Regions from separate parts of the Peribacillus sp. V2I11 genome, predicted to be linked through region 4. Evidence: riboswitches for the same ligand, from Rfam matches in the RefSeq annotation. Region 4 holds a riboswitch; each other region holds the start of a gene.
What was found. Region 4 has a riboswitch for glycine ahead of glyA (serine hydroxymethyltransferase). Riboswitches for the same ligand answer to the same signal wherever they lie in the genome.
Positions count from the first base shown of each region.

Region 1: linked by a shared signal. The riboswitch ahead of gcvT (glycine cleavage system aminomethyltransferase GcvT) and the one ahead of glyA (serine hydroxymethyltransferase) in region 4 are both predicted to bind glycine.
Region 2: linked by a shared signal. The riboswitch ahead of QFZ73_RS07940 (amino acid permease) and the one ahead of glyA (serine hydroxymethyltransferase) in region 4 are both predicted to bind glycine.
Region 3: linked by a shared signal. The riboswitch ahead of QFZ73_RS18370 (hypothetical protein) and the one ahead of glyA (serine hydroxymethyltransferase) in region 4 are both predicted to bind glycine.

Region 1 covers NZ_JAUSYW010000001.1:4,222,959-4,230,891, forward strand. The annotation lists gene QFZ73_RS20670 (YqhG family protein) at 1-381, opposite strand, end outside; gene QFZ73_RS20675 (DEAD/DEAH box helicase) at 359-2,047, opposite strand; glycine riboswitch at 2,423-2,510, shown strand; glycine riboswitch at 2,514-2,597, shown strand; gene gcvT (glycine cleavage system aminomethyltransferase GcvT) at 2,739-3,845, shown strand; gene gcvPA (aminomethyl-transferring glycine dehydrogenase subunit GcvPA) at 3,863-5,209, shown strand; gene gcvPB (aminomethyl-transferring glycine dehydrogenase subunit GcvPB) at 5,202-6,659, shown strand; gene QFZ73_RS20695 (rhodanese-like domain-containing protein) at 6,814-7,197, opposite strand; gene QFZ73_RS20700 (lipoate--protein ligase family protein) at 7,400-7,933, shown strand, end outside.
Region 2 covers NZ_JAUSYW010000001.1:1,647,156-1,655,088, forward strand. The annotation lists gene QFZ73_RS07935 (amino acid permease) at 468-1,856, opposite strand; glycine riboswitch at 2,369-2,447, shown strand; gene QFZ73_RS07940 (amino acid permease) at 2,652-3,992, shown strand; gene QFZ73_RS07945 (DUF3311 domain-containing protein) at 4,286-4,486, shown strand; gene QFZ73_RS07950 (sodium:solute symporter family protein) at 4,483-5,961, shown strand; partial or broken gene ltrA (group II intron reverse transcriptase/maturase) at 6,081-7,343, opposite strand; gene QFZ73_RS07960 (hypothetical protein) at 7,387-7,542, opposite strand.
Region 3 covers NZ_JAUSYW010000001.1:3,750,060-3,757,992, forward strand. The annotation lists gene QFZ73_RS18355 (hypothetical protein) at 1-127, shown strand, start outside; gene QFZ73_RS18360 (thioredoxin family protein) at 236-547, shown strand; gene QFZ73_RS18365 (DUF1444 domain-containing protein) at 598-1,404, shown strand; glycine riboswitch at 1,691-1,792, shown strand; gene QFZ73_RS18370 (hypothetical protein) at 2,184-2,618, shown strand; gene QFZ73_RS18375 (amidohydrolase) at 2,820-4,007, shown strand; gene QFZ73_RS18380 (DNA translocase FtsK) at 4,433-7,273, shown strand; gene murC (UDP-N-acetylmuramate--L-alanine ligase) at 7,559-7,933, shown strand, end outside.
Region 4 covers NZ_JAUSYW010000002.1:147,102-155,034, forward strand. The annotation lists partial or broken gene gcvT (glycine cleavage system aminomethyltransferase GcvT) at 1-1,015, opposite strand, end outside; gene sdaAA (L-serine ammonia-lyase, iron-sulfur-dependent, subunit alpha) at 1,030-1,911, opposite strand; gene QFZ73_RS27275 (serine dehydratase beta chain) at 1,911-2,429, opposite strand; gene glyA (serine hydroxymethyltransferase) at 2,445-3,695, opposite strand; glycine riboswitch at 3,781-3,903, opposite strand; glycine riboswitch at 3,906-4,011, opposite strand; gene QFZ73_RS27285 (hypothetical protein) at 4,271-4,549, opposite strand; gene QFZ73_RS27290 (hypothetical protein) at 4,884-5,138, opposite strand; partial or broken gene gnd (phosphogluconate dehydrogenase (NAD(+)-dependent, decarboxylating)) at 5,179-6,062, opposite strand; gene hxlR (transcriptional activator HxlR) at 6,476-6,841, shown strand; gene hxlA (3-hexulose-6-phosphate synthase) at 7,364-7,933, shown strand, end outside.

The DNA of each region.
Region 1 (7,933 bases), on a different contig from region 4:
TTTCACATTCAGGGTCAGCCAGGGAAATAAAGGATTATTTCCGCCTTTTGATGGAGGAGTATCCTCAAAAAGTCTAGTATACCCTGCAAGCTTTTTGGTTGATTGAACAATCTGATGAAGGCGGGGGGAGCCAAAATGAATCATTTCTCCCTTTAAGTCGGATGGAGCTTGTTCGGCATTGGTAATGAACGTCATCTGGGCCGGGTTCGGTACACCACCTGTTTTTTCGAGATAGTGCCAATAAAAAGGTCTGTTCATTAATTCCTTATCCATTTCGATTGTCAATTGGACTGAAAGGTGGGTTGGTGTATTATCCAGTATTTCACAATCATTGGCTTTAAAGTAAGTTAATAAAAAATCATGAATTTCCCGTTGCTGCATGTACCTCACCTTCCTTCATTGATTGAGCGAATTGGATTAACGATGAAAAATTATCCATCTTGATTTTCATTTCGCCCTCTGTTTTGGACTCGCCGACCACATCAATTAAATATTCTTCAATGTTGTTAATATCCAGTTTGGTGAGAATATCATCCAATTCACCAATTACTTTTTCAAATAAATTAATTTTTTCATATAGTAACTTCAGAATATGTTCTTCTACTGTATTTTTCGTGGCAAAGTTATAAATCATCACATCTTCTTCCTGACCAAGGCGGTGAATCCGTCCAATTCTCTGTTCGAGCCTCATGGGGTTCCATGGCAGGTCAAAATTTATCAAGTTATGGCAAAACTGAAGGTTTATCCCTTCCCCGCCAGCTTCGGTTGCAATTAAAACCTGTATATTCTTTTGGAATAATTCTCGCATCCAATCTTTCTTTCCGCGCTTAAAACCGCCTCGGAAAGGAACTGAAGAAATTCCATTCTGCTGTAGATACCATTGAAGATAAAGCTGAGTTGCCCGGTATTCGGTAAAGATAATTACTTTGTCATCAATCTTCTTGATCAGTTCCAAAGCTTTTTCAGCCTTGGAGTTCTGAACGGTTTCATTCACTTTAGAAAATAAATCATCAAGCTTGGCCAAAAAGTCAGGGGAAGGCTGATCATATTTATCTCTCATATTCTTTAATGTATAAAAGACCGCCTCTCTGCTGCTGCATGCTTCCCTTTGGAGAGTGAGAGCCGAAAAGGCGCTTCCTTTTGATCCGTCCGAAATGGGCTTGAATTTTGAAACAGCATCGTACAATGCTTGTTCCGTTGGAGAAAATTCAATGGTGATGGTTTCCACATGCCGTTTTGTCCATTCAATACCAGTATCGGCACGCCGGTTTCGAATCATGACAGTGTTGACCAGTTCCTTTAGGTGTTCATCATCAATTATGTTTCGGCCTTTCCCTTTATACTTTTCCGAAAAGAGTGAGGCATTTCCCAAGTGACCTGGTTTCAATAATGAAACGAGGTGAAAAATTTCCTCGACCTTATTCTGAATCGGAGTCGCTGTCAGGAGTAAACAAAATTTCTTTTTCAGATTTTGGACGAATTCATAGTTCTTCGTCTTATTATTTTTAAGTTTATGAGCTTCATCAATAATGATGAAATCATATTCCTGATTGAAAATGATATCTCGATGTGGAGCGCGTTTCGCTGTATCAATGGATGAAATGACCACATCACAGGAGTCCCAAACATAACTTTTTCTCTGAACGACTGCCGGAATATGAAACTTGGTATTCAATTCAAAAGCCCATTGTGTGACAAGGGAAGCCGGAACAAGGATCAATACTTTTTTTACAAGGCCTCTAATCATATACTCTTTTAGGATCAAGCCTGCTTCAATTGTTTTTCCGAGCCCTACTTCATCAGCTAAAATGGCCTTTCCATTCATCTTTTCCACCACTTGCTTGGCTGCTTCCAATTGATGGGGAAGCGGGGTTAACTGCGGAAGGTGCTTAGGCGCCTGTAAACCTTCGAAATCAGGGATGATAAGATTTTCCTCCATTTGAACCGCCAATTTATAAAGCTCCCAATTTCCCCATGGACCGTCATTTTCCATCTTTTGCAGAAACTCGTCATTCCATTCAGAATTGAAGGATATATTGATTTTCATAGAAATAACTCCCTCTTAAATCATAATTTCCTTAATAAAAGGTCAAAACCCGAACATTTCATATGTGAAGTAAGAAAAATATTTCTCTTCAAAAGATATTGCAGAGATAAGTTTCTTAGGGTAGGATATAAGTATATTTAGAAAATTCCAATTTTCAAACGCTACAAAGAATGTTTGTACATCGATTTTGCAGTTCGCGTTTTCTTAGTATGGGCTATAGGCTCCTAATTTATCCAAGATTACTGAAGGAGATCACTCAAACGGTTTCTGAAGTTTTAGGAGAATTGGCAGTGAATGCATTCCATGATGCTCAAAGGTTTTACCAATGCTTGGGGCTTATTCGTTTCCTTTCATTGGTAGACCATTTATATGCGGGTGAAGATAAGGGGAGAGACTACGGATGTAGCGCCGAAGGAGCAAACTTAGCAGTGAATCTCTCAGGCAAAAGAACTCTTATTGGACGCAACTCTGGAGAGCGCCGCCCGTTTTGGGACGGCCACCAAAGGGGAAAACCTATTACATAGGTAAACTTTCAGGTTTCAGGACAGAGAAAAAGCTCAAACGGGCTTTCTCTGTCCTTTTTTGTGCTTTTTTCACATCATGAATCAGGATATATCTGATGCGTAATGACAAGAGAAAGCTTTTGATAATGAAGCCGATTAATTTAAAAAAATCTGAAGGGGGTCATTTTTTGACCAATTTAAAAAGAACACCACTATTTGAGGTTTATCGTGAATACGGAGGTAAAACGATTGATTTTGGCGGCTGGGAACTTCCTGTCCAATTTTCTGGTATAAAGGACGAACATGAAGCCGTACGTACAAAAGCGGGGTTATTCGATGTTTCCCATATGGGGGAGGTCGATGTTAAGGGTCCTGGGAGCCTTTCCTTTTTACAGAAGATGCTGACTAATGATATCTCAAAGCTGCAACAGGGCGGTGCCCAATATACAGCCATGTGTTATGAAAACGGAGGCACGGTTGATGATCTTATTGTGTATAAAAGGGCTGAGGACAACTATCTGCTCGTGGTCAATGCAGCGAATACAGAAAAAGATTTCAATTGGCTGCAAACTAATTTAACGGAAGATGTCCAAATTACGAATGTATCGAGTGACTATACACAGCTGGCACTTCAAGGACCAGCTGCAGAGAAGATATTACAAAAGCTATCGGAAAATACTGCCCTAAGTGAAATTGGATTTTTCAAGTTCAAGGAAAATGTCATGATAAACGGTATCTCCGCGATGGTATCCCGTACTGGATACACTGGTGAAGATGGTTTTGAGATATATAGCGACAGTGAAAATGGTCCTGCCCTTTGGAAGGCGATTATGGATGCCGGAAAGGAAGAGGGGATTCAGCCGATTGGTTTAGGTGCTCGTGATACCCTGCGTTTTGAAGCAAAACTGCCGCTCTATGGGCAGGAGCTTTCAGCGGACATCACCCCGATAGAAGCCGGGATTGGTTTTGCGGTAAAAGTGGATAAGGAAGTTGAATTTTTCGGGAAAGCCGTTCTTGCTGAGCAAAAGGAGAAAGGAGCTCCCCGCAAGCTTGTGGGAATTGAAATGATTGACCGTGGCATTCCACGTCATGGGTATAAGGTCTACAGCGGTGACCAAGTCATTGGCGAGGTCACGACCGGTACCCAATCACCAACGTTGAAGAAAAACGTGGGATTGGTACTTATCGATAAGGAATTTTCGGTGCTGGATGCGGAAGTCGAAGTGGAAATCCGTTCCAAACGTTTGAAAGCCGTTATAATACAAACACCTTTTTATAAAAAACCACGTAAATAGAGGGGAATGGTCATTAGATGAAACATCGTTATTTACCCATGACAGAGCAAGATAAACAAGAAATGCTGGAAGCGATAGGGGTATCTACTGCTGAAGAACTTTTCAACGATATCCCTGAAAGTGTTCGTTTTCAAGGAGAATACGATATCAAGCCTGCTAAGTCGGAACCTGCATTAATGAAAGAATTATCAAGGCTTGCAGCCAAGAATGCGGATCTTAAAAACTATGCTTCCTTCCTTGGTGCGGGTGTCTATGACCATTATGCACCGGTCATCGTCGATCATGTCCTATCGCGTTCTGAGTTTTATACGGCTTATACACCCTATCAGCCTGAAATTTCACAGGGTGAGCTTCAGGCAATTTTTGAATATCAAACGATGATTTGTGAACTGACGGGCATGGATGTGGCTAACTCCTCCATGTATGACGGCGGGACGGCGCTAGCTGAAGCGGCCATGCTTGCTTCAGGCCAGACACGACGCAAGAAGATTCTCATTTCAGGAGCGGTTCATCCTGAATCAAGAGAAGTTGTGAAGACATATGCGAAAGGGCAACGTGTGGAAGTGATCGAAATTCCATTTATAGACGGTGTGACGGACTTAGCTGCTTTAAGGGAATTGGCGAATGATGACATTGCAGGGGTGATCGTTCAATATCCGAACTTTTTTGGCCGCATCGAGCCATTGAAAGAAATCGAAGAAATCATTCATGGCGTCAAGTCCATGTTTATCGTTTCAAGTAATCCGCTTGCATTGGGAGCTTTGACATCCCCTGGTGCACTCGGTGCAGATATCGTAACGGGGGATGCTCAGCCATTCGGCATACCAGCGGCATTTGGTGGACCTCATTGTGGATATTTTGCCGTTACTAATAAACTTGTTCGGAAAGTCCCGGGCCGACTCGTCGGTCAAACTGTGGATGAAAATGGAAAAAGGGGATTTGTGCTGACGCTTCAAGCTCGTGAACAGCACATTCGCCGTGACAAAGCCACATCCAACATTTGTTCCAATCAAGCTTTGAATGCCTTGGCAGCTTCTGTTGCAATGACCGCGCTTGGGAAAAAGGGTGTCAAAGAAATGGCCGTGCAAAATATTCAAAAAGCGCATTATGCGAAAAAAGCAATTATGGCAAAAGGGGTGGAAGTGATATTCGACGGTCCTTCGTTTAATGAATTTGTCATTAAACTGCCTGCTTCATTTTCAGAAATCAATAAAAACCTTTTTGAAAAAGGGATGATCGGCGGCTTCGATTTAGGAACGGTTTATCCTGAGCTGAAAGACCATATGCTGGTTGCGGTAACTGAACTTAGAACAAAAGAAGAAATTGATGCACTTGCGCAGGAATTGGGGGATCAACATGAATAATCAAGATCAATCACTCATTTTTGAAATCAGTACTTCCGGTCGAATCGGGTACAGTCTGCCAGAAATGGATGTTGCAACTATTCCGCTCGAAGAAATTCTTCCTGCCGACTACATCCGTGAAGAAGAGGCAGAGCTTCCTGAGGTGTCCGAACTGGATATCATGCGTCACTATACAGCACTTTCCAAACGGAATCATGGGGTGGATTCGGGTTTTTATCCGCTGGGTTCATGCACGATGAAATATAATCCGAAAATAAATGAAAATGTGGCACGCTTCAACGGCTTCGCCCATATCCATCCATATCAAGATCCGGCTACTGTTCAGGGAGCATTGGGACTATTATTTGATTTGCAGGAACACTTAACGGAAATCACCGGGATGGACCAAGTGACATTACAGCCTGCAGCAGGTGCTCACGGTGAATGGACAGGATTGATGATGATTCGTGCTTTTCACGAAGCGAATGGCGATACAGAACGTACGAAAGTGATTGTACCTGATTCTGCACATGGTACGAATCCTGCCTCTGCCACTGTTGCCGGACTTGAAACGATTACAGTGAAATCCGATGAAAATGGGTTAGTAGACCTTCAGGATTTAAAGCGGGTTGTAGGACCTGATACGGCGGCCTTGATGCTGACGAACCCCAATACATTGGGATTGTTTGAAGAAAACATTTTGGAAATGGCACAACTTGTCCATGACGCAGGCGGGAAGCTTTATTATGATGGAGCCAATTTGAATGCAGTCCTGTCAAAAGCACGTCCGGGTGACATGGGCTTTGATGTGGTTCACTTAAATCTCCATAAAACATTCACGGGCCCGCATGGCGGCGGCGGTCCGGGTTCTGGTCCTGTAGGGGTGAAGTCGGACTTGATTCCTTACTTGCCTAAACCGCTTGTGGTCAAACAAGGCGAGCAATTCGTTCTTGATTATGATCGTCCGCAATCCATTGGCAGGGTAAAACCTTATTATGGAAATTTCGGGATAAACGTGAGGGCTTATACGTACATTCGTTCAATGGGTCCTGATGGCCTTAAAGCCGTCACCGAGAATGCGGTCATCAATGCCAATTATATGATGCGTAAGTTGGAACCTTATTTTGATTTACCATATAATCGTCATTGTAAGCACGAATTCGTATTAAGCGGACGTCGGCAAAAGAAATTGGGGGTAAGGACTCTCGATATAGCCAAAAGATTACTGGATTTCGGGTATCATCCTCCAACCATTTACTTCCCGTTGAACGTGGAAGAAGGAATGATGATAGAACCGACTGAAACCGAGTCAAAAGAAACTCTGGATGCGTTCATCGATGCGATGATCCAGATTGCCAAGGAAGCGGAAGAAACCCCGGAAATCGTTCAGGAAGCTCCGCATACAACCGTTATAAAGCGGCTTGATGAAACTCTTGCTGCAAGAAAACCTGTTCTGCGTTATCAAGCCTAGATTGATAGCTTACACAAAAAAATCCCTGCCTGCCGGCGGGGATTTTTCATGTTTATGTAAGAAATCATTTAAGTCCAACAATTAACTTTCATTTTTCCTAGAGCCCGCATGATGTACATGGAGGCAATTAAAAAGAGCCCTTGGAGATGGGGTCTTATTTCTTTGCTTTGATTTTCCCGGTCCACATTTTGAAACCGCCCTTTAGGTGAAAAAGTTCCCTGTAGCCCTTTTTGTATAGCATGGCTGCAGCCCTGCCGCTGATGATTTCGCTTTGGGCGTACAAATATACAGGCTTGTCCGGCCTTATTTCGACCAAGCGGGTCTTCATTTGAGTCATAGGGATGTTTCTTGCGCCTAAGATATGGCCATTATCGAAATCATTCGGTTCCCGCACATCGATTAGCTGCACTTTTCTGTAGTTAGCGATAAATTCGTCCTGTGTTAATGTTTTAACGATTTTACGCTGGCGGTACCAATTAAAAAGTGAATACGCAATAACCACTCCTAAGATGATGAGCAGTGTATATAATATTTCCAAACATAAAAACTCCCTTCTACCTTAACGAATACAGACAATCTTTATTATATAATTGCTTTACCCAATAATCAAAAAGAATTTTCTCGAATTCTTCATCGACTTGATAGCACTTTCTTTTTTAGAGTGTGAAAGTCTGTTAAACTACTACATGTGAGTTTTTTGTGGGGGATTGAAAAACAGTTTATTGAAACGAGGGATAAGGATGACTAAAGAAAAATGGGGTTTTATAGATTCGGGGTATTGTTCACCGGCTTATAATATGGCGCTGGACGAAGCACTGTTAAACTGGCAAAGCAAAGGGGAAATTCCGCCAATCATACGCTTTTACGGCTGGGATCCAGCGACATTGTCGATTGGTTATTTTCAAAAGGCAGAAGCGGAAATTGATATGGAAGAGGTCAAAAGGCAGGGCCTTGGTTTTGTTCGCAGACCAACAGGGGGACGAGCGGTACTGCACGAGCATGAATTGACTTATAGCGTAATCGTTCCAGAATCCTATCCGGGAATGCCAACCACCGTTACTGAAGCATATCGTGTCATTTCTGAAGGGATATTAATGGGGTTCAGGAATCTTGGATTGGATGCTTATTTTGCCGTGCCTCGAACCGAGCAGGAAAAAGCGGCTTTAAAAGCGCCCAAGTCTTCCGTCTGCTTTGATGCTCCAAGCTGGTATGAACTGGTCGTTGAGGGCAGGAAGGTCGCTGGCAGCGCTCAAACCAGGCAAAAAGGTGTCATC
Region 2 (7,933 bases), on a different contig from region 4:
AAACAGGTGAATTAAGGTTTAAAAAACAAACATTCGATTTACAGAACACATGCTACATCAATATAATCATTTTCCCTTTAACATTATACTTGAAAATCTTTAAGAGCTTATACGTGCAAAATAAACCGTTCATATTTTACAAATTATATCCAAACATTCACATAGAGGCAATGCACCAGGTAGTTAAAATTTTATTGGATCTAACAGAGGAAATTCTTGAAATCCTCCATACCTTTATTGAGCATTTTTCTACAATAACTGTTCTTTTCTTCCTCAAAAAAAAGTCATGCACAAGTTGGGAAAATGCCTGAGGGAAGAAAATCTCTCTTTGCTTTGTCCACAATTTATGCACAACTTTAATTAGTGTCTATTATATTTAAGTATGTTAACGTTTCCTTAAACAAGATGATGTCCCTATATCCTTATAAAAGAATAACTCATCTTTTTATTGAAATGGCACGAGGCTTCTAACTGGAAATCTCATCATCGGATTTAACATCCAATGGTGTTCGTTTATCCATTTTCAGCATGTAATAACTTGCCACGACCAAGGCTAGGAAAACGATCCCGACAACCAAGGAAATCCGGGTACTCGGATTGAACCACATACCCACCAGCACCATCAGCAAAAAGGCTATTGTCGCATAGTTACTGTATGGGGCCAACGGCATTTTGAACGGATGCTTCTCCATTTCAGCGGCATTTACCTTTCTGAATTTAAGCTCACTGATAAGCAAGACAAACCATGGAATCATCCCGGGCAATACACTCGCACTGTACACATAAAGGAATAATTGAGGCGGTGCAAGGTAATTCAGGATAACCCCGATGCCCAATCCTAATAGTACAGCGATCGTACAATAAGCCGGCACTCCATTTTTAGATACTTTGGCAAAGATTTTCGGTGCCTGGCCGTTCAATGCCAGTGTGTAAAGCATACGCCCTGCACTGAAAATACCACTGTTGCATCCAGACATTGCCGCAGTGATTACTACAAAGTTAATGATGCCTGCCGCCGCAGTGATACCGACTTTAGCAAAGGTTGAAACGAATGGACTTCCGATATCATCTAGTTTATCCCAAGGATAAACCGTCACGATGACGAATATGGCACCAATATAGAAAATTAAAATGCGCCATATGATTGATTGGATCGCTTTTGTTACGGTCTTCGTTGGATTTTTTGCTTCTCCGGCTGTGATGCCGATAAGCTCAACGCCTTGATAGGAAGCCACGACAAGCGAAAGCGCAAAGAAGAATCCTGTCCATCCTCCCGTAAAGAAGCCGCCATTTGCCCATAGATTCGATAATCCAATCGCATCCCCGCCATTCCCTATTCCAAAGAAGATAAGGCCAAGGCCGGCAATGATCATCAATACAATCGTTATGACTTTTATAAGCGCAAACCAGAATTCAAATTCCCCGAAGGATTTAACGGAAATGAGGTTGGCAGCCCCCAAGATGATCATGGCGACCACACCTGGTATCCAAGCCGGTAACTCCGGGAACCAATATTGCATATACAACCCAACCGCGATGATTTCGGACATTCCGACGATTACCCATTGAAACCAATTGCTCCAAGCAGTCATATAACCTGCCAAAGGATGTATATAGCTGCTTGCAAAGGTTGCAAAAGAACCTGTAGTCGGTTCTAAATATAGCATCTCACCCATAGAACGCATGATGAAAAATATAAAAATGCCTGCGATGGCATAAGCAAGCATTACAGAGGGCCCGGTCCATTTGATCGTGCTGGCCGACCCCATGAATAACCCGACACCGATGGTTCCGCCCAAAGCTATCATTTGAATATGACGTGCTTCCAGCCCTCTCTTTAATTCCTTGTTTGACATGATAAACTCCCCCAGGTGCAATATCGGTAATGCTTTTCTATCCTTACCACGAATGACTCTCCATTAATTATTGCGGTTAGAAATGCTTTATCGTAATCAATATTACATAACACTTCAATTTTATTTTCTTATCTTATAATAGTAAATATTCTGTAAAAATACAATTGTATTTTTGAAAAAAACAGTTACCAAATATATCTTGGCGATTTCCCCAATCTAAAAATATCATTTTAAAAAAATGATGTTCAGTATTTCATAATAGTGATAATTCAAAATGAGTAGAAAACAATCACTAGTGCTTAAACCTTTACAAGTAACGTTCATTATAAAATCGCCTATAATGCCTGTTTCCCCTTTAAAAATTTGTTGACCTACCGAATAATAGATGATAGAATTCCAATATTATTTTATAAGTATAATGAATGATCCAGCAGTGGAAGATTATCACTGACTGACATTTCTTCACAACCGCATACAAGCAAGCGATGAATGCTATGGATGACACTATAGCAGGAGCAGCTTCTGGAGAGACTGTACAAGATGCAGCGCCGAAGGATTCACAATCTCAGGCAAAAGGACAGAAGAGTAACGAATGATAAATTGTTATTCTGAACCCTTTAAGAGATTGGTATTATCCAATCTCTTTTTTTATTGTCCATTTTGTGATTGGACTAAAAACAACATCTTTAAAACCAATGGGAAAGGCAAGCTGGGCGAAAAAATCACGTCCCTCTCCAAGACCATGCAGATTGAAATCATTCACTACCAAGACCATAAAAGACGGGGGAGTTCGAATTGGCTAAACAGGAATTAAAAAGAGATTTAAAAAATCGACATGTACAACTGATTGCAATAGGAGGAACCATTGGCACCGGTTTATTTTTAGGTTCCGGAAAAGCCATACAATTGGCGGGACCTTCCATTTTATTTTCCTATCTGATAATAGGGATTGCCTTGTTTTTTGTGATGAGGGCCCTAGGGGAATTGCTCTTATCCAATGCAGGGTATGCATCATTCACTGAATTCGCAACCGAATATGTCGGTCCATGGGCTGGCTTCGTGACAGGTTGGACATATTGGTTTTGTTGGATCATGACCGCAATGGCCGATATCATAGCTGTCGGTGTCTATATACAATATTGGTATGATGTCCCTCAATGGATTCCGGCACTAATATGCCTGGTCATTCTGTTAGGATTGAACCTATTGACCGTTAAGATATTTGGCGAATTGGAATTCTGGTTTGCCATCATTAAAGTAATCACGATCATCGCCTTGATCATCGTAGGAATCTTTCTTTTGATCATCGGTTTCAATACCGATACCGGAACTGTTTCCCTAACGAACCTATGGAATCATGGTGGCATGTTCCCCAATGGCATTTCCGGATTCCTATTATCTTTACAGTTGGTCGTCTTCTCATTTGTCGGTGTCGAATTGGTCGGGGTATCCGCAGCAGAAACGGCTAACCCGAGAAAGAACATTCCATCTGCCATCAATAAAATCCCTGTCCGGATTTTACTTTTCTATGTTGGTGCTATATTCGTCATTCTCTGCGTCAACCCATGGACACAACTGGATGCCACGAGCAGCCCATTTGTAGAGGTCTTTGCGTTAATCGGCATTCCAGTCGCTGCAGGGATCATCAACTTCGTCGTTTTGACATCCGCTGCTTCGGCATGCAACAGCGGTTTATTTTCAACAAGCAGAATACTCTATACGTTAAGCAGGAATGGCGAAGCCCCTGCTAAACTGGAAAAATTAAATAAACAGGCGGTTCCGAGCAATGCCTTATTAACATCTACAATCGTTGTATCAATAGGGGCATTATTAAGCATGCTGATACCGGAAAATGCATTTACCGTCGTAACGACCATCAGTGCCATCTGTTTCATATGGGTATGGAGCATTATCTTGATCTCCCATATCAAGTATTCAAAAACAAGGCCTGACCTAAGAGCCGAATCGACTTTCAAGGCTCCTTTTACACCCTTTGTCAATTACGTCATTTTAGGATTATTCCTGTTCATCCTTATTGTTATGCTATTCGCTGAAGCTACACGACTATCACTGCTCTTGACCCCAATATGGTTCATACTCTTGGTGATACTATATAACTATCGAAAAAAAAGATAGCTAATGCAAATAAAGCCTTGAACTCAATATGAATTCAAGGCTTTATCCGTTTTATGAAACACGTCAGGGTTCGGCTGTCTGCGCGTTGTTGCTAAAATATATCAGGCAACTGCATTAAATTTTATATCAAAATAGTGTAAGCTAATATATATTATCGGACCTTCTTAAAGAAGGTCAATCTATCATGTATGAATTTTTCATCCCGGTTTGGTCCACCCATCCATCAGTGGCATTGAAGAATAAACCCCCATTGGTGGACGTTTCACTTTATTTTAAACGGAGGGGTTTGTTTAATGAAGATTATATATATTCTTACTCTAGTTCCTTTTATAGGCATACTAGGATTTCTACCTTTTGTTAATAGAATAGAACCATATGTATTAGGGATGCCTTTCAATATGTTCTGGATGGCTATGTGGGTGGTCCTTACCTCTGCCATACTGGGCATCATGTATAAACTGGATCCAAGGAATCGGGAAGGTGACCAGGAATGAATATTGCTCTCTTAATCATTTTAGCATTTTTACTTCTATCGATATTTTTAGGCATACTCTCTTCAAAAGGAAAAGATATGGACTTGGAACAATGGACGGTGGGCGGACGTGGTTTTGGTGCGATCTTCGTCTTTCTGCTGATGGCCGGGGAAATCTATACGACCTTCTCCTTCCTTGGCGGCAGCGGCTGGGCTTATGGCAAGGGTGCACCCGCTCTATATGTACTAATTTACATTACTTTGTCTTACGTATTATCCTATTGGCTCCTACCGGAAATTTGGAGATATGCCAAAGAAAATAAACTGATGTCTCAATCCGATTTTTTTGTAAGCAAATATAAGAGTCCTAGTTTAGGAATTTTGGCTGCGCTTGTAGGTGTGGTGTCGATGATTCCAGTGATCGTCGTGCAGCTGAAAGGATTGGGGATCATTGTCTCAGAAGCATCTTATGGTGCCATCTCAATGTCTGAGGCAGTTTGGATGGGGGCAATCAGCCTTACCATTTATGTGATGATTTCCGGTATACACGGTTCAGTTTGGACAGCGGTCATTAAAGATATCATGATGGTCGCCATAATAGGATTCTTAGGGATTTATCTGCCGATTCATTACTTTGGCGGATTTCAGCCGATGTTTGAAGCGATTGATGCGGTCAAGCCTGGTTTTTTAAAGTTCCCTGATCAGGGTCTTAGCGTATCATGGTTTATCTCCACCGTAATATTGCTCGTATTCGGTTTCTATATGTGGCCCCAAGTTTTCAGTGCTGTTTATTCAGCACGCAGCGGCAAGGTATTTCGAAAAAATGCCATCATCAGCCCTTTATATACACTCATGCTATTATTCGTCTTTTTCGTTGGGTTTACTGCTATATTGAAAGTGCCCGGACTCGTTGGGGCAGATGCAGACCTCTCATTGCTGCGCCTTTCGATCGAGACCTTTGATCCATGGTTTATAGGCATAATCGGCGGAGCTGGATTGTTGACCGCATTGGTGCCTGGATCCATGCTTTTGATGAGCGTCGCTACACTGCTCGCGAAAAACGTCTATAAGGAATTTGCACCTGCAGTATCCGATCGCCACGTTGTACGATTGGCAAAGTTCCTTGTTCCAGTCATTGCCCTTATAGCCGTCTACTTCACCTTAAACGGCGGCGAAACGATGTCAGCATTAATTCTTATGGGATACAGTCTCATCACACAGCTATTCCCGTCCCTTCTCTTTAGTCTGAAAAGGAATAATCCGATCAATAAATTTGGCGCAATCGCCGGCATCATCACAGGATTGGCCATCGTAATCTGCATTACACTCAGTCATTCGACAATAGGGACCTTGTTTCCATCCTTGCCGCAAGCAGCGAAAGATTTGAATGTGGGAATCATCGCATTGGCAGTCAATTTCATTGTGATGATCACAGTAAGCCTTGCTTCCAGAAAGCACACGGTTCAGTTGGAACCTAAAACCGTTAACGATATATGAAGCACTCTCTGATGCTGATTATTTTGGATAAAGAAACATTAGAAATCGAGTAGGAGGAGGCGCCTAGCCTCCGACCTCTCACACCACCGTACATACCGTTCGGTATACGGCGGTTCAGTTTAAGTCTGACGTAGTTTTGTATATCGTTCATATAGATTTACTAACCCATGATGGAGCCAATAAACATTATTAAGGGTTTTGTCTAGAATAGGACTATGCGCTATGCGCCAATAACCCTTTCTGCTATTTCCCCATTCATATGCTTTTCCAAATGGGACGCCTAATCCTTTGAGTTTCCTCACCCTCGTTCTTGGCAATTTCCATTGCTTCCATAGACACATCCTGAGTCTTCTTCGAATCCATGAATCTAAATTCTTCAATACGTTCGGAGTATCAATGAGGGCGAAATACCCCATCCAACCTCTAAGGTATTGCTTTAACTTATTTATTCGGAGTTTCATGGGTATCGGTAATTTTCTCGAGGTCATTTCCCTGATTCGTTTCTTTACTCTCTTCACCGTTTGTTTAGCCAGTAGAACCTTCGGGTTCTTCTTTGACTTCGTGAAACTAAAACCGAGAAACGTTCTGTTCCAAGGGCGATCATACTTCGACTTCTCGTAGTTGACCTTTAGCTTCAGTTTATTTTCAATGAAGCTTGAGATATTTCCCATTGCACGTTTGGCGGCTTTTCGTGTCTTCACAAAGATAGTACTGTCATCCGCATACCTTACGAATCGAAGATTGCGTTTCTCTAGTTCTTTATCTAACTCGTCTAACATGATATTAGATAATAAAGGACTTAACGGACCTCCTTGCGGAGTTCCCTCCTCACTTTTATGAAAAAGTCCGCCTATCATAATGCCTGCTTGAAGGAATTTACGAATCAGTTTGAGAACTCGTTTATCTTCAATTTTCCGCTCTAACATTCCCATGAGCTTGTCATGATTCACTTTATCGAAGAACTTCTCCAAGTCCATATCCACTACCCATGTATAACCTTCGGTTATATAGGACTTTGCCTTTCGAACCGCCTGGTGCCCCTGTTTGTTAGGGCGAAATCCATAGCTATTCTCCGAAAAGGTTGAGTCATATATCTTCGTCAATATTTGGGCAATGGCTTGTTGAATGAAACGGTCTAGAACGGTTGGAATACCCAATAGCCGAACTCCGCCGTTTGGTTACGGGATTTCGATACGACGGACGGGCTGCGGTTGATAGGTACCCTGTAAAAGGGCAGTTTTCATGTTGTACCATTCGGTTACGAGGTGCGGTCTCAGGTTTTGAACCGGCATTCCATCTACACCATGGCTTCCCTTATTTCTTTCTACACGCTTCAATGCCTGTATTAAGTTTTCCCTCTCTAGTATCTGTTCCATTAACATCGTTGATATCCTTTCTACGTGGATAAATGGTCTATTTGTGCCTTTATCTGCTCCACCCTTTTGAAGTTCCCCGTGTATTCACCACTTCTTCCTTCAAATAAGTTCCGTTAGGAATTGTTTGCTTCTTTGCAGATAACGAACGCCTAGTATTCATCCTCCTTAATCTGTTCGGTCCTTCCTTATCTTCTCGAGTAGACAAGTACTATGACCTCTGCTGACTTCTGATGATTCAGCTGTCCATCACTGGACAGGTTACCAAGTGTACTTGGCTGTCATCAGACCTCCCCGGGTAAGAGTGCAATCTTTCCCTCCATCTATCTGCTTCATTTACTCTGTACCACCTTCGGCAGTAAGGACTTTGTTTTGTTTCGCAAACTCATCCAATGATACCTAGCCTTATATGAAGTTCGTGTTCCTCAGACCGGAGGTTTGCCGCTTGCTTCCTTCAGATTCCACGTCACCGTGGACACCCTTGCATTAAGCTAACCACTACTACTGCCTTCATGGTTCGGGACTTTCACCCTATAGATTGCACCCATGCCGGGCGCACGAACATCGGAAGGCTCAGTCAAAAGACTGAGCCTTCCTTA
Region 3 (7,933 bases), on a different contig from region 4:
GAAAGAAAAGTATGAGCTTGCAGTGGGGATCGGAGGGGTGAAGCTGACAACCGAAACGGATAAAGATCAATTAAAAACCGATGCGAAACAAATGATGGAAATCGTTTCATCCGTGCCCCAGAAATAAGATGACCCGGTCGTTCAACCGATCCGAATTAATGGTTGATTCGCGGAGAGTCTGGTATGATGGGATTATAAAAAATAAGGTGTCATTTAGAGCAGGAGGAATATTCAAATGGAAAATTTACAAACCGTTGAGCAATATGATGCATTGAAAAATGAAGGCAAACATATCTTTCTTTTTTCAGCAACATGGTGTGGAGATTGCCGTGTAATCGAACCGATAATGCCTGAGATAGAAACGAAATTTCCTGACTTTACATTCATTTATGTTGACCGTGATGAATTCATCGATGTGTGTGCAGCTAATGATGTATTCGGTATACCAAGTTTCATTGCGTATGATAATGGCAAAGAGCTAGGCAGATTCGTAAGCAAGGATCGCAAAACACAAGAACAAATTGAGGAATTCATACAATCACTATAATCAATTTCCCCTTCTCGCTGGGGATTTTTCAATGAAGAGGAGGGTCAGTCATGAAAATGGATAGCACGAAGCTGAAAAATATCTTGAAGGAACGCCTAAAAGATGGGAATCGCACATTCAAATTCGATAGCAAGCAAGATACGTTACGGGTGGAGAATGTGAAGACCGGGAAAGGGATCACCATCGAGTTGCCTCCTGTACTTGCTAACTATGAAAACGTACAGGAAAAAGCCATCGATGAAATTACCTATTACGTGGAAGAGGCCCTGAATGTGATGGGGGAAGAACACAGCATGGAGGGCAAGGAGAAATGCATTTTCCCAGTCATTCGCTCGACCTCCTTCCCAATGGAATCCGAAGAAGGAAATCCATTTTTATTCGATGAGCATACGGCTGAAACCCGGATTTTTTATGCCCTTGATTTAGGGAAAACTTACCGTCTCATAGATGAAAAGATGATTCAACGGGAAAATTGGCAGGGTGACAGGATCCGTGAAATTGCCCTTTTCAATGCCCGTTCCCTATCCACTGAAATGAAGTCGGATATCGTTGCAGATAATGCATTTTATTTTTTGAACACGAATGATGGATATGATGCCAGCAGGATCCTGAATGAATCCTGGCTTCGGGAAATGAAGGACAAGATCGAGGGAACCATGGCTGTGGCCATTCCCCATCAGGATGTCATCATCATTGCCGATGTGAAGAATGATACGGGCTATGATATTCTTGCGCAAATGGCGATGAGCTTCTTTGCCAGCGGTCATGTTCCGATTACGGCTCTATCATTCCTTTATGAAGAAAATGAGTTGGAGCCCATCTTCATTATGGGTAAAAACAAAAAGCGTGAACAATAATATATTGAATCACAAAAGGACCGTGTCAGCATCTGGCAGCGGTCCTTTTAAAGTTTAGTAGAGTCTCCTTAACTTCAACAAGGGAATCAGGAAAAGAGTTGATATTTGTTATTTAATGGGTAATAATATAATTGGAATATTTCGGAAATATAAAAATGAATCCCTGAATATCAAACTATATAAGCGGATGAACGTTGTGGGAGATTGCAAAGCATTGAGCCACCGAAGGAGCAAGTTCCAAAAACATCCCTTGGAGCAAATCTCTCAGGTAAATGGAACCGCAGCTGGACGCAACTCTGGAGAGCGCGCAGGAAGTGTGCCGCCAACGGGGAAATCTCCATGACCAAAATGGAGCTAAACTCTCAGGTAAAAGGACAGAGAAGGGAGCAGTTAGTTTACGCAACCCTTCTCCGTCCTTTTTGTCGTCCAATATAAGAATGGGTCCATTGCAATTAATTGAGCAGAAGCGGCTTTTGCTTAGACGAGGTAAATGTAGTTCCGGCATTATAAAAAGATTTTCATTGGTTTTCCGGAGGTAGTTATGCCGATTATAAGAAATATTGAATTATTCTTTCCAGAGGATAGACAGGCAAATTTAATCTTTTATAGGGAAACAAGATGTATCGCTTCTTTATACAGTCGTTTGCTTCCGGAATTCAAAACGGATGAATATAAGGGAATATTGATTAATTGTGTATCCGGCTTGAGGCATAATAAACAAATTAGACGCTGATTCGTTTATTATGTTTAATTTTAAATCCGTTTTCGCTGAGATTAATATGAAAGAGTTTTTCTCTTTGCCTACGGACCGAAGGAAAAAAGAATATACACTTGAAGTTATGCAAAAACCTTTAGAACAAGTAGCAAAGGAACTTAATTGTGATATTGGCCTTTTTAAGGATATCCATCAAAAAATAATAAACCTGGACTTTGAGAACAAGTGGATTTATGCGAAGAAAAGCAGCCCTAACAGAAAATATTCTTGCAGTATTGTCTGTGAACAAGAAGTTCTTTATAGAAGAGAACGGATTATGAGAGAAATTGATACAGATGAACAGCATCTTTTCAGCAAATTAGGAAAAATAGGGTGGACACACAATCATAAAGTTTCATTTTCAGATCCAGATTATAAAACTAAATTTATAGTCACCTTTTTGGAAAGGAATAGCTCCGGGAGCTTATATTGGAAATGTGAACAGCAAATATTCCAATAGAATCCTTTTTAATAATACCTAGAATATCCGAAGCTTTAGTGAAGCAACTAAGTAAGGACCTACAAGCAGGGTCCTTTACTATTACGCTGTTTATCAACAATGATATTTAACAGAGCATGATGTATAAATGCTATACATGGGACACGAAAGGCATACCTGACCAACAAATCATAATCAAATAGGGGGAGAATAATCGTGAACGTGAAAAGCAAATTAATGAACATGCTGGAAGCCCGTAAAGGGGAAATGGTTCAAATTCGCCGTCATTTACACGAGAATCCGGAACTATCCTTCAAAGAAGAGAAAACGGCACAATATATCATTGATTTTTATAAAGGGAAAGATGTGTCGATTCAAACGAATGTAGGAAACGGATTAGGGATCATCGTATCGATCGAAGGCGGAAAACCAGGGAAAACGATAGGTCTCCGTGCGGATTTCGATGCATTGCCGATTACAGAAGAAGCGGAGGTCCCGTTCCGTTCAAAAAATGAAGGTGTCATGCATGCCTGCGGACACGATGGGCATACCGCGTATTTATTGGTATTGGCAGACTGCATCAATGAGCTGAAAGATTCCTTATCAGGTACGATCAAAATAATCCATCAACATGCAGAAGAAACACCCCCAGGTGGAGCAAAAAGCATTATGGAATCAGGGTTTTTGGATGAACTGGATGCTGTTTTCGGAATCCATTTATTTCCTTCTCATCCAGCAGGGGTTGTCGGGTATCGCGGCGGCTATTCGATGGCTGGACGGACCTATTTCAAGTTAGCGATAAAGGGTGTAGGCGGCCATGGTTCCTCCCCGCATATGGCTAATGATGCCATTGTGGCAGGCGCCCACTTCGTGACAGCCGTACAAACCGTAGTCAGCCGTCGGTTGAACCCTTTTGATATGGGCGTAGTCACAATCGGCTCCTTCGATGGAAAAGGAAGCTTTAATGTCATAAAAGATCGTATAGAAATTGAAGGGGATGTCCGTTATATGACAGCAGAGACCCAACAGCTGATCGATAAGGAAATCCACCGGATCGTCAAAGGGATAGAAACGGAATTTGATGTTCAGTGCGAACTTGCATATGTGCCGGATTATCCTCCGTTATATAATGACCCTGAACTGACTGGATTCGTGAAAAATAGCCTGGAAAGCATGAATGACAAAGATATTAAGAAGGTCGTGGAATTTCCGGTTTTCTCAGGTTCAGAAGATTTTTCATATTATGCAGAAAAGATTCCTGGCTGCTTCTTTTACATTGGCTGTAAACCGAAAGGGGTGGAGAAGGCATATTTCAATCACCATCCTAAATTCGACATTGATGAAGATGCCCTTTTGATCGCTTCCAAATCAGTGGCGCAGGTTGTATGCAGTTTTTATGAATGGAAATAGTCCCTTTGGTCTTTGTTTACAAAAAAAACGCTGGAACCCACAAAACACCGTTCGGTATTAACGAACGGTGTTTTGTGGGTTTCGGCAGGTATTTGGATGCCACCGGAGGTTTCGTGAAGGATGAAGCAGTGAATTGCCAGTCTGCTTCATGGGCTGCATGAAAACTTAATCTCTTTGTAAACGCGATTTAACAGCGGTGTTTTATTTAAATAGTAGACTAGGGACTAATGTTATTTCGTGATGGATAGGTTTAAACTCATTTCAGAAGGGGTTTAATAGGGTAGGAGTTCTGCGAAATACGTTAAGTTAGTAAGAATTCGATAAAAAAAAAGATACTAATCCCAATTTAGCTTAAATTTTCTCGATATTTTTAAAATAACTGGTAGAATTAGTTACATACTACAGATGTAGAAAGAGTGATAGTTTTGAAATGGCTAAATAAGATGAAAAAATGGTTCCAAGCAGAGGAAATTATTGAAATCGAAGAAATTATTATAGATGAACCGCTTGATGAAGAGACATTAAGGAAAATGGATTTTTCGAAGCTTTCGAAGTCAAAGGAAGAAGAAATAAAGGTTTATAATCAAAAAGTGGAAAAAATGTCCCAGACGCCAGACCCGGATACGAAAATCCTGTTTCAATATCCAAAAGGACAGTTCAAGTTTCCGCTCATTCCAGACCGGGAGCAGAACAAACGAAAGCCCAGGGAAAGAAACAGGGAAGAAAACGAACCCAAACAGGGGAAGAATGTGACCAAAGAAACGACGAGAAGGCCTGTAAGGGATCCTGAACCAAAACGGAGAAGCTTTGATCGGGAGGAAACCTCAAAAATAGTCCCGTCAAATACTCCATTCCGCCCAACGGAAATTCCTTCACCCATTTATGGGTTCCGTCGTCCGGAAAAAAAAATAGTCCCTTCTGAAGAAATTGTCGAATATGAATTAGAAAGCAAAATGCCTGTCCTTAAAAAAGAAGAACCTGCCATCGAGATTCCGGTATCCATTCCTGATATCTCAAAAGAAGTGTCCCATGAGGAATTGACGGTAGAACCATCCGTTCTTATACCGGAACAAGCGGAAGAAAAAAGGGGAGATTCGGAGATACCCGCTTTCTTTCGGAGGAATTCCATTGAATCCCTGCCAGAAGAAGCAGTAAGCGAGCCTAACGTAATTGAGCCTGCGGTAGAAAAAGAGGATATTGAACAGGACCAACTCGATTTTGGACGCGAAGTTGCTGTATCCATCATGGAACAGGCGGACGCCACACCGCCTGAAGCTATATCGGTTCCTGGGGAGGTTGCTGTACAACCAACTGAACCATCCGTCAGTCAAGGGACACTGCCTGAAAGTGATCAATCAGAGGCAATACCTGAAGTGCAGCATAAACGTCCAAAAAAACATATCCCATTTAATGTAATGATGCTTAAGCAAGATCGGGAAAAAAATGACTTCATGAATAGAATGATGCCGGAAAAAAAAAGCTTTAATTCGGAAAGGGCAGTAGTTTCACCTGATAAGCGACCAATGAATGATGCTGCTGAAACGGAGGCAGTACAAGCGAAACCATCTGCAATTCCTGAACGGAAACCGGAGGAAGGCAGAGTTATTTTGAAAGAGGAGACTCCGGTCATTACACCAACCTTTCTGGACACTAAGGTTGGTTCAGAAACCGCCGCCGTGCCTGAGAACACAGTTGAATCCAATATCGTTTCGAACCCTGAGCCGCTCTTTGAACAGGAAACCCCCATTTCTGGAAATGGGTATCAAGAAGCAGTTTATACAGAGGCGGCAGCAGAAAGTGGCCAGGGCGATAACCCGGCAGTTTTTGGCTCCGTGGAAGCGGATGATAATCCATACTATGTGTTTCCGAATATAGAATTGCTGACACCTCCCACTTATGCTGTTCATGATGATGAGTGGCTCGAGGAACAGACTTTATTACTTGATGAGACATTGAAAAATTTCAATGTCCGTGCTAAGGTCGTCAATGTCACTCAAGGACCTGCAGTAACTCGTTTCGAGGTGCATCCGGAGCCGGGGGTGAAGGTGAATAAAGTGACGAACCTGATGGATGATATCAAGTTAAGCCTTGCTGCTCAGGATATGCGGATGGAAGCGCCTATTCCGGGTAAACATACAATTGGCATCGAGATTCCGAACAGGAAAAGCAAACCGGTATTTTTGCGGGAGGTTTTGGAAAGTACTGAGTTTCAAGAGCATGAATCACCGCTTGCTGTGGCTTTAGGACTCGATATATCCGGTCAGCCGATTATCACGGATTTGAGAAAGATGCCGCATGGATTGATAGCCGGGCAAACGGGATCGGGGAAAAGTGTCTGTATCAACACCATGCTGGTCAGCTTGCTGTATAAAGCGACGCCGCAGGAGTTGAAATTACTGTTGATCGATCCGAAAATGGTCGAGCTTGCCCCATATAACCGGATCCCGCATTTGGTCAGTCCAGTCATAACCGATGTAAAAGCCGCTACGGCTGCGTTGAAATGGGCTGTTGAGGAGATGGAACGGCGTTATGAATTGTTTGTACATGCCGGTGTACGTGATATCACCCGCTTTAATGACCAAGCGGAAAAAGCCGGTCAATATTCAAGCAAGCTGCCTTATATCCTGGTGATCATCGATGAGCTTGCGGATCTAATGATGATGTCCCCGGCTGATGTAGAGGAAGCGATTTGCCGGATTGCTCAAAAGGCCCGTGCCTGCGGCATCCATTTGATTGTAGCCACTCAAAGACCTTCAGTCGATGTCATAACTGGATTGATCAAGGCAAATATCCCGACAAGGATCGCTTTTTCGGTTTCTTCACAAGTCGACTCCCGGACAATCATCGATAGCGGCGGTGCCGAAAAATTATTGGGAAGAGGAGATATGTTATTCGCTGAAAACGGCTCTTCAAAAACGGTGCGCCTGCAAGGGACTTTTGTGAGTGATGAAGAAATCGATCAAGTCGTCAACCATGTTAAACTGGAGCAGCAGCCGAAATATCTGTTTGAACAGGAAGACTTGCTGAACAGGGCCCAGGTCACGGAAGAAGCGGATGAACTGTTTTTCGAGGCCTGTGAATTTGTCGTGAGCCAGCAGGCTGCATCTGCATCGAGTGTCCAAAGGCGTTTCCGTGTCGGTTATAACCGTGCAGCGCGTCTAATAGAAATGATGGAGCAACAGGGAGTCGTTTCCGAATCCAGGGGCTCAAGGCCCAGGGATGTATTGATTACGGAAGAAGAACTGGAATTTTTACATGTTAATTAAGAGAACCTAATAAAAGGAAATTGTATATAATGTGAAAGGGTGAAAACCCTTTTTTATCCCCTTACTTGAGGGAAAATCCAATGATTTGATAAATTGGCATCTGCCTGACATGGATGAATGAATAAAAAAGTGATATAATAGTTTTTTGTTGATGAATGAATGAAAATATATGCTTGAAAAACCTATGAAGAAATTGCGTTACTAACAAGTCTCGTAATGGGAAAACAAATAAAAGATGACGTCATATACTGTCATACAGGTAGACGATTGGTGGAGGTTCGCTTTATGACTGCTTACCATTTTGTGGGAATTAAAGGGTCGGGTATGAGTGCTCTGGCACAAATGCTGCATGATATGAATATTGAAGTGCAGGGTTCCGATTACGAAAAAGAATTTTTTACACAATTGGCATTAGAAAAAGCCGGGATTAAAATCCTTCCTTTTAACGAGGAAAATATTCAACCTGGAATGACCATCATTGCAGGTAATGCGTTTCCGGATAGTCATCCGGAAATCGTGAGGGCAAAAGAACTTGATTTGCCTATTATCCGTTATCACCGTTTCCTAGGTGATTTCATGAAAAACTTCATCAGCGTGGCCGTTACGGGAGCTCATGGTAAAACATCGACGACCGGCTTACTTGCCCATGTAATGGGGGGC
Region 4 (7,933 bases):
TGATACAAGCGCAAGACCTATGCTTTTCTTTAAAGACGGTGAATGGGTTCCGGATGTAATAAAACCAATTTCCTCTGACCCTCCTGAAAACACTTTATAACCGTGACGAGGAATGCCCCTTCCTGTCATTTCAATTCCAACTAATATTCGTTTTACCCCTTCTTCTTTTTGTTTTGTAAGTATGGCTTTGCCGATAAAATTACTTTCTTTGTTCGTTTTTACGACAAAACCGATTCCAGCTTCAAGAGGGCTGATTTCCTTTGTGAGCTCTTGTCCGTATAGAGAAAGACGTGCTTCAAGGCGAAGAGTGTCACGTGCACCGAGTCCGCACGGCTTTAAGCCGTTTTCTTTTCCAGTTTCCAGTAGCTTTTCCCAAAGTGCTGGCGCCTTGTCCGCTGCTAAATTAAAGCTCAAATCCGTCTTCCCCTGTGTAACCCGTACGGGATACAAGCACGTCCGTAATGCCATCCAGATTAACATGTTGAGTAAAGTGGAAAACTCCAATTCCCGATAAATTGATTTCCGTTAGCTTTTGTAAAATGCCTTCCGCCTTTGGACCTTGAATGGCGATCAGCGCGATGTCATTTGAAATATTACGAAGTGTCACTTCTCCTTTAACATGTTGCTTCATCCAGTCGTAATCTTTCTCAATGTTTGCTGCATTAATCACGAGAAGAAATTTATCATTTTTCAGTTTGTAGACCAATAAATCATCCACTGTCCCGCCAGATGGATAACACATCGCGGTATACTGTGCTTGATTAATGCTAAGCTTTGTTACATCGTTTGTGACAAGGTAATTAATATAGCTTTCTGCATCTTTCCCTTCAACAAGCACTTCCCCCATATGAGAGACATCAAAAAGTCCTGCTTCCTTTCGGACAGCATCATGTTCTTCTAAAATGTTTGAAAACTGGACTGGCAGTTCCCAACCACCAAAATCAATGACTTTTGCTCCGTAATTTTTATATGTTTCAAAAAGCGGTGTTCTCTTCAATCCGGTTGCTGTGCTCATTGCTACACCTCCAATTAAGATCTCTTGCTAAATAACTGTTCTTTTACCCTTTTACCTGTTTCGGTCATTGCAAGACCACCAAGTGCTGTTTCTCTAAGTGTTCGAGGCATTTCCTTTCCAATCTTGTACATGGCTTCAATGACTTCATCACATGGAATACGACTTTCAACACCTGCAAGAGATAAATCAGCAGCTGAAAAAGCAATGGATGTTCCAATCACATTTCGCTTAATGCAAGGCACTTCAACAAGCCCAGCAACTGGATCACAAACGAGGCCCAACAGTGATTTTAAAGCAATGGCTGTTGCATTAACCGCTTGTTTAGGTGTGCCACCTTTTAATTCTACAATGGTCCCTGCCGCCATCGCCGTTGCAGAACCGACCTCTGCTTGGCATCCTCCTGCTGCTCCAGATATAAAGGACCGGTTGGCAATGACATACCCAAGGGCACTTGCAGTGAACAGTCCCATGACTAAGTCTCTGTAGGAAGTTCCGTCATTTTTGTGAAGCGAAAACAATACTCCGGGTAATATACCGGCTGCTCCGGCTGTCGGAGTTGCAACAATGACTCCCATTCTCGCATTACTTTCAGATGTCGCCAGTGAGAAAGTCATGGCATCGCTAATATAACTTCCTGTAAGAGAGTTACCTTGATTCACGTAATCGTACATCTTAACGGCATCACCACCAGAAATGCCACTTGGTGCAGTAGAGGTGTCTTTTTTACCGTTCTCAACAGCTTCCTGCATTTTAAATAACCGTTCTTCCATCATGCTGATGATCGTCTTTTGATCTCTCCCCGATTTTTCTATTTCCATCATCAACATGATTTCACCAATCGTTTTCTGTTTATGTGTACAAAATTCAATTAGCTCGTTCATTGACCGAATTTCCATCATGCACCCTCTAACGACGTTTTTTTCAACACATATGAATGGTAATGTGTAGCAAGTACCGAAAAGTCATCGCTAGTGCTTAAACGAATATCAACCATTTCATCACCAATCATAAAGATTTTAGATAAACCGCCTCCAAGGGATGCCCCACCTACCTTTACCAGCCATTCCCCACGTTTTGCCGTAACGACTGTTGTATTCGGATGTTTAAAATAAGGGCAGCTGCCTTCAAATTGAAATTCGTAATCTAGTTCATGTTCTTTAGTCAGCTCCATGGCATTTTTAATCCTGGAATCATCCGTATCCATGCCAAGTAATCCGCCAAGTAGGGCTTTATCTGTTCCGTGACCTTGGTGCGTTTCAGCAAATGAATCGTAGAAAATAATGTTCGCCTCTTCCGGACAACCACCTAATAGTTCATGAATGAACTTCCCCATTGATACAACACCAGCAGTATGAGAACTAGATGGCCCTACCATGATAGGGCCGATAATGTCAAAACAACTTTGGAATTCCATGTTGTTTCTCCCTTCTTAGACCGTTATAGGCTGTTGAAACAATGGATATCCTTTACAAATCTCTTTTGTTGTTTCTTTTGCTTTTTCTAGAACAACTGTATCTCCATTGCTCTTTAAAACAGCCGCAATCACTTCTCCGATTTTAACCATTTCTTCCTGCTTCATACCGCGTGTCGTTAAAGCCGCTGTTCCCATTCGAATGCCACTTGTGACAAATGGGCTTTCAGTATCATAGGGAATCGTATTTTTGTTAACTGTTATACCCGCCTCTTCTAGTAATCGTTCTGCTTCTTTTCCGGTTAAATTCCATTGGCGAACGTCTAATAGGACGATATGGTTGTCCGTTCCACCTGAAACAAGAATTGCGCCTGCTTTTTTTAATGTTTCGCCAAGTGTTGCTGAGTTTTCAATGATTTGTTTGGCATAGATTTTAAAGCTCGGTTGCAATGCTTCTTTAAAGGAAACCGCCTTTGCCGCAATAATATGCATGAGTGGCCCTCCTTGAATCCCTGGGAATATAGCTTTATTTATTTTCTTTATCATGTCTTCATCATTTGTTAAAATGATCCCGCCACGTGGACCGCGTAAAGTTTTGTGCGTTGTGCTTGTCACCACATCCGCATATGGGATGGGCGATGGATGAAAACCTGCTGCCACGAGCCCCGCAATATGGGCCATATCCACCATCAGTTTTGCTCCAACTTGATCGGCGATTTCTTTAAAACGTGCAAAATCAATTGTTCTTGGGAAGGCACTTGTCCCCGCAATAATCAATTTTGGTTTTTCTTTTTTCGCGATTGCTTCAAGATCATCATAGTCTATCAAGTGAGTATCTTCTCTCACCCCATAAGACACAATATCAAACCATTTCCCCGAGATGCTGACAGGACTACCATGAGTTAAGTGTCCTCCATGCGAAAGGTTCATCCCCATCACTTTATCGCCAGGCTGAAGCAGGGCATAAAAAACAGCTAAATTTGCTTGTGCACCGGAGTGTGGTTGTACATTTGCATACTTAGCACCAAACAGCTTGGTAAGGCGTTCAATCGCTGTTTGTTCCACCACATCTACATATTCACAGCCTCCATAGTAACGCTTCCCTGGATATCCTTCTGCATACTTATTAGTGAGGACAGACCCCATAGCTTCCATCACTTCTTTACTTACGAAGTTTTCTGATGCGATTAATTCTAACGTATTATGTTGTCTTTCCCTTTCATTTTCCATGGCATTATAAATCTCTGAATCATAGTTTTGTAGACTCATATTCAAATATCCTCCTCGAGTTTCTTCCAAGCTACCTTTCCTCACAAAAAAGACAGAGGAAAGGCAGGATAAATATCCCACCTTTCCTCTGTCCTTTTTACCTGAGAGATTACCTTCGATATGAAACATAATACAAAACAATCTGTCTTGTAATATTCGTTTCATCAAAAGGATTCCCCTTTGGTGGCTTTTCAGCTCTCTCCAGAGGTGCGTCCAATTGTAGTCTTTTTACCTGAGAGTTTCTATCCCAAGGTTTTTTTGGGAATTGCTCCTTCGGTGCCGAATCGATTTCTTCGGTCTCTCCCACAATTATCATCCGCTTATATAAATTTCCATTATAATTGTATGTTAACGGGTTTAAATGAAAATTTCAATAATTATCTGAAAAAACTTTATTTTCAGAAATTTAAACATAGACAGTATAGATCTTTCTGACAGTCCATAAAGTTAGAAGTTTTGTTATTCAAAATTATAACTGTTTTTCTGAATTCCAATAAGTTTCTATATCTAGGCGTAAGCCGATCTACTTTTGAACGGTTGCTAAGAAAAGCGCAAGATGGGAAAGGACATGAAGTCTATATTTTTAACACAATAGATGTATGGAAAAAGAGAAAATTAAGGTATTGTGAGATTTGCGAGAATCCTTGCAGCAATAGAGATTGCTTAGGAACTTCCTCCTCCTTCTCTTCTTTCATTTCCTCCTTAGGTTCAGCGGTGGTTTCATTAGTCTTCTCTTCTTTCGCAACTTCCTCTTTGTCCCAACCACTTGCCATATTAGCTATGACGATAATTGCTAGAACCCATACCCACCACTTATTTGGCCTCTTTAGATTGATTTTCTTTTCCTTACTCATTTTGGATTCTTCCCCTTTACCTTACAATATTAGTATCTACACTATGTTACCATCTCCTCTTCCCTGTATTAATAGTAAGGTAATCACTTTCCATCTCCTTAATTTGATTGCCTTTTTTATCAATATCCCTATTTAAATCTTGGAGATTTTTAATAGGGAGGGATGAAACAGCATCATACAGGTAATGGGTTATTTTCCATTCCCTGTACGACAGATGCATATTGAATGAGATAAATATGTTTGGGTAGGTAAAGCCCCTTCTTTTAGTTGTTTAATATGACTCTCAGTTCACCAATTTAAGTATTCCTGTAATGGACCATAAGTCTACTATCAATCAAGTAATCATTTCTTTGTAGCTATTTGAATTCACTTTATTTACAGTAAAATCAGCTATATCAACTTGGTAGTAATTTGATAATTTATTTAACATTATATCTAATTCTTTATTGCTATATAAACCTACTATCACTTCATTTAAAATAACTGTATTGTTTCTTTCCATTCTATTTTCCTCCTTTTGATTGAATAATTTTTCATCTTTCATTTGCATTTTAGAACTGACGGAAATGAACATAATATGTTCTTTCATTAGGAACCTCTAATTGGATTTTCTTAAACGCAGTGACTTCTCACTTCCCACTTTTCCTTACAGCATGCCCATCCAAATTCGTTGCATAGTGGGCTACCTCTTTCCCTGTAAATTTCTAATGAACGATAGCGCATCAACGACATGCGATGACGGGAGTGGCAGTTTGTAAATCAAAAGCAGTCTCGGCCGTATTTTCCTTCTCAAGAAGACTTCCATATCTACTCTATTTATTTTCTTCTAATTTTTCATCTTTAGAAAACGCTCTTTTCCGTTAAATCCATAGGCCCTGGACGAATAACCGAACCGCTTTTTCCATACTCTTGCTACATTCTCAGAGTCGTACTCAAATTCCCTTTTTTCTAATAATTCCAATCCTTCCCTAATGTCATCCATTTCGTAATCAATCCCATTGTTGTTCATTTTCAAGAAGTGACCACTCCCTGCTTTTCCTGCATATACATTTTCTACAGATATATCTCTGAAAATGGGCTCTACTATGCGCCAAGCTTCAAGGTCTCCTCCAATCTTGAAACAAGCCTCTTTTCGAGCACCTTCCTTTCCTTCAGAGGTCACGATATCCATAAAGCTCACACCATATCTCTTTAGCCTGTTGTACCGGCGAATGGTATCATTATAGTAGGAATTTCCAGATTGAATTAAAATATCGCCAATATTTAAAAACGGTGTCACTTCACTAATTACTACATCAACTGAATCTGGAGGAACCATAAGCCAAATAAGTCGGGGTTGCTCTAATGATTTAATGAGTTCTACTATATTAGTTGTTCCCTTAGCTCCGTATCTTTCCATTTCTTCTACAGCACCGGAATCTAAATCATAGGCCACAACGTCGTGGCTTTCTTCAATTAGGTTTTGCCCTAAGTTTAATCCCATTTTTCCTAAACCGATTAATCCAACTTTCATCGTGATGGCCTCCTTTTTAGAATAGAGTACTTCTAATTTGTGCTTCTTTCCTTTTACATATTGGTAACTTCGTTATATTTATTTAGTATAAAAATTCACCTTATTATCTAAAGCCCCTGTTGCTTTAAATATGGGTCACAGCATGGTATTTCCGACGTTTAGGATACTTAAACGCATTCCTGTCTAAAAATTTATTACGTAGAAAAGTCATTTAATCCCCCCTGTATTCTTCCTTGATTGTAAAATTATAGTGTAGTAAGATTCTAATGGATGTACCAAGAATAGTTCTTGCGGTGATGATCCTCTATGTATATAAAAGTATAATATCTATATTTTTTAATTGTAAGTACGCACTTTTTTATTATATAGTATTATAAAGTACACTATTATTTTATGACCTGGGGGGAAAATAAATGGGACATCTGCGTGACAAGACGTTTTACTGTGAAAAAGAATTGACACTTTCTATTATTGGCGGTAAATGGAAAATGCTTATTATGTGGCATCTGGGCAAAGAAGGAACCAAGCGATTTGGGGAACTAAAATCTATGATTCCTGAAATTACGCAGAGAATGCTCGCTAGTCAATTGCGAGAGCTGGAAGATGACCTAATTGTTCACCGTGAAGTCTATCCTGTTGTTCCACCAAAAGTTGAATATTCTCTGACCAAAAGAGGAGAAAGTTTGATGCCAATTCTTGAATCCATGTATGACTGGGGCAGTGAGTATATGGAGACAGTCTTGAATAACCAAGTAGATAGAAAAGAAGAATCCCTCTAGGAGAAAAAAGCTTCCCTCATGAAGGATTAGAAAATAATCCTTTATGGCTCCTTTTCTGAAAGCGCTATCTTCGTTATGGACAGATTAAGAAAAAAACTTTAATTAAATAAATTGGACACTAAAAACCACATGGAGAAACCTTTATAAAGGTTCCTCCATGTGTTTTTTTAGCCTGTTAACCCATATCGGCGGACGGTATACGAACTCTATTGTATTAGATTAGTTGCTTACTACTCACTTTACGGTCTATTTAATTACCTGCAAGAAGAAGTACCACGATTTTCTTTTTTAATCACATTACCCTTTAACAACTTCTACATAATAGGGCTTCAAACACAATTCTTCAACAAATTTTCCAAAAAGCAACTCTTGGTATATTTCACTTATCTTCCTTTCTTTACCTTACACACAGTATACTTTTGAACACTATATGATATAAAAGTGGGTACTTCTCATTTAAATAATTAGAGAATACAATAAATGTAGTATCAAACAAAAAATTATTTAAGGAGTGAAGTATTTATGAAACTTCAATTAGCATTAGATCTTGTAAACATCCCACAGGCAATAGAAGTAGTTCGAGAAGTAGAGCAATTTGTCGATGTAGTAGAAATTGGAACTCCTGTTGTCATTAATGAAGGTCTTAGAGCAGTAAAAGAAGTTAGTGCAGCATTTCCTAATTTAACCGTATTGGCAGACCTGAAAATTATGGATGCTGGCGGATATGAAGTTATGAAGGCATCTGAAGCTGGTGCTTCTATCATCACAGTTCTTGGTGCGACGGATGATGCAACAATCAAGGGTGCAGTGGAAGAAGCTAAAAAACAAGGAACGCAAATTCTTGTTGATATGATCAATGTAAAAGATATCGAAAAACGTGCGTACGAAATTGATGCACTGGGCGTTGATTATATTTGTGTGCATACAGGGTACGATCTTCAGGCTAAAGGAGAAAACTCATTTGAACAGCTTCAAATAATCAAACGCGTTGTTAAGAATGCGAAAACTGCTATAGCAGGCGGAATTAAATTAGATACATTGCCAGAAGTCATTGAAGCACAGCCTGATCTTGTCATTGTAGGCGGTGGTATT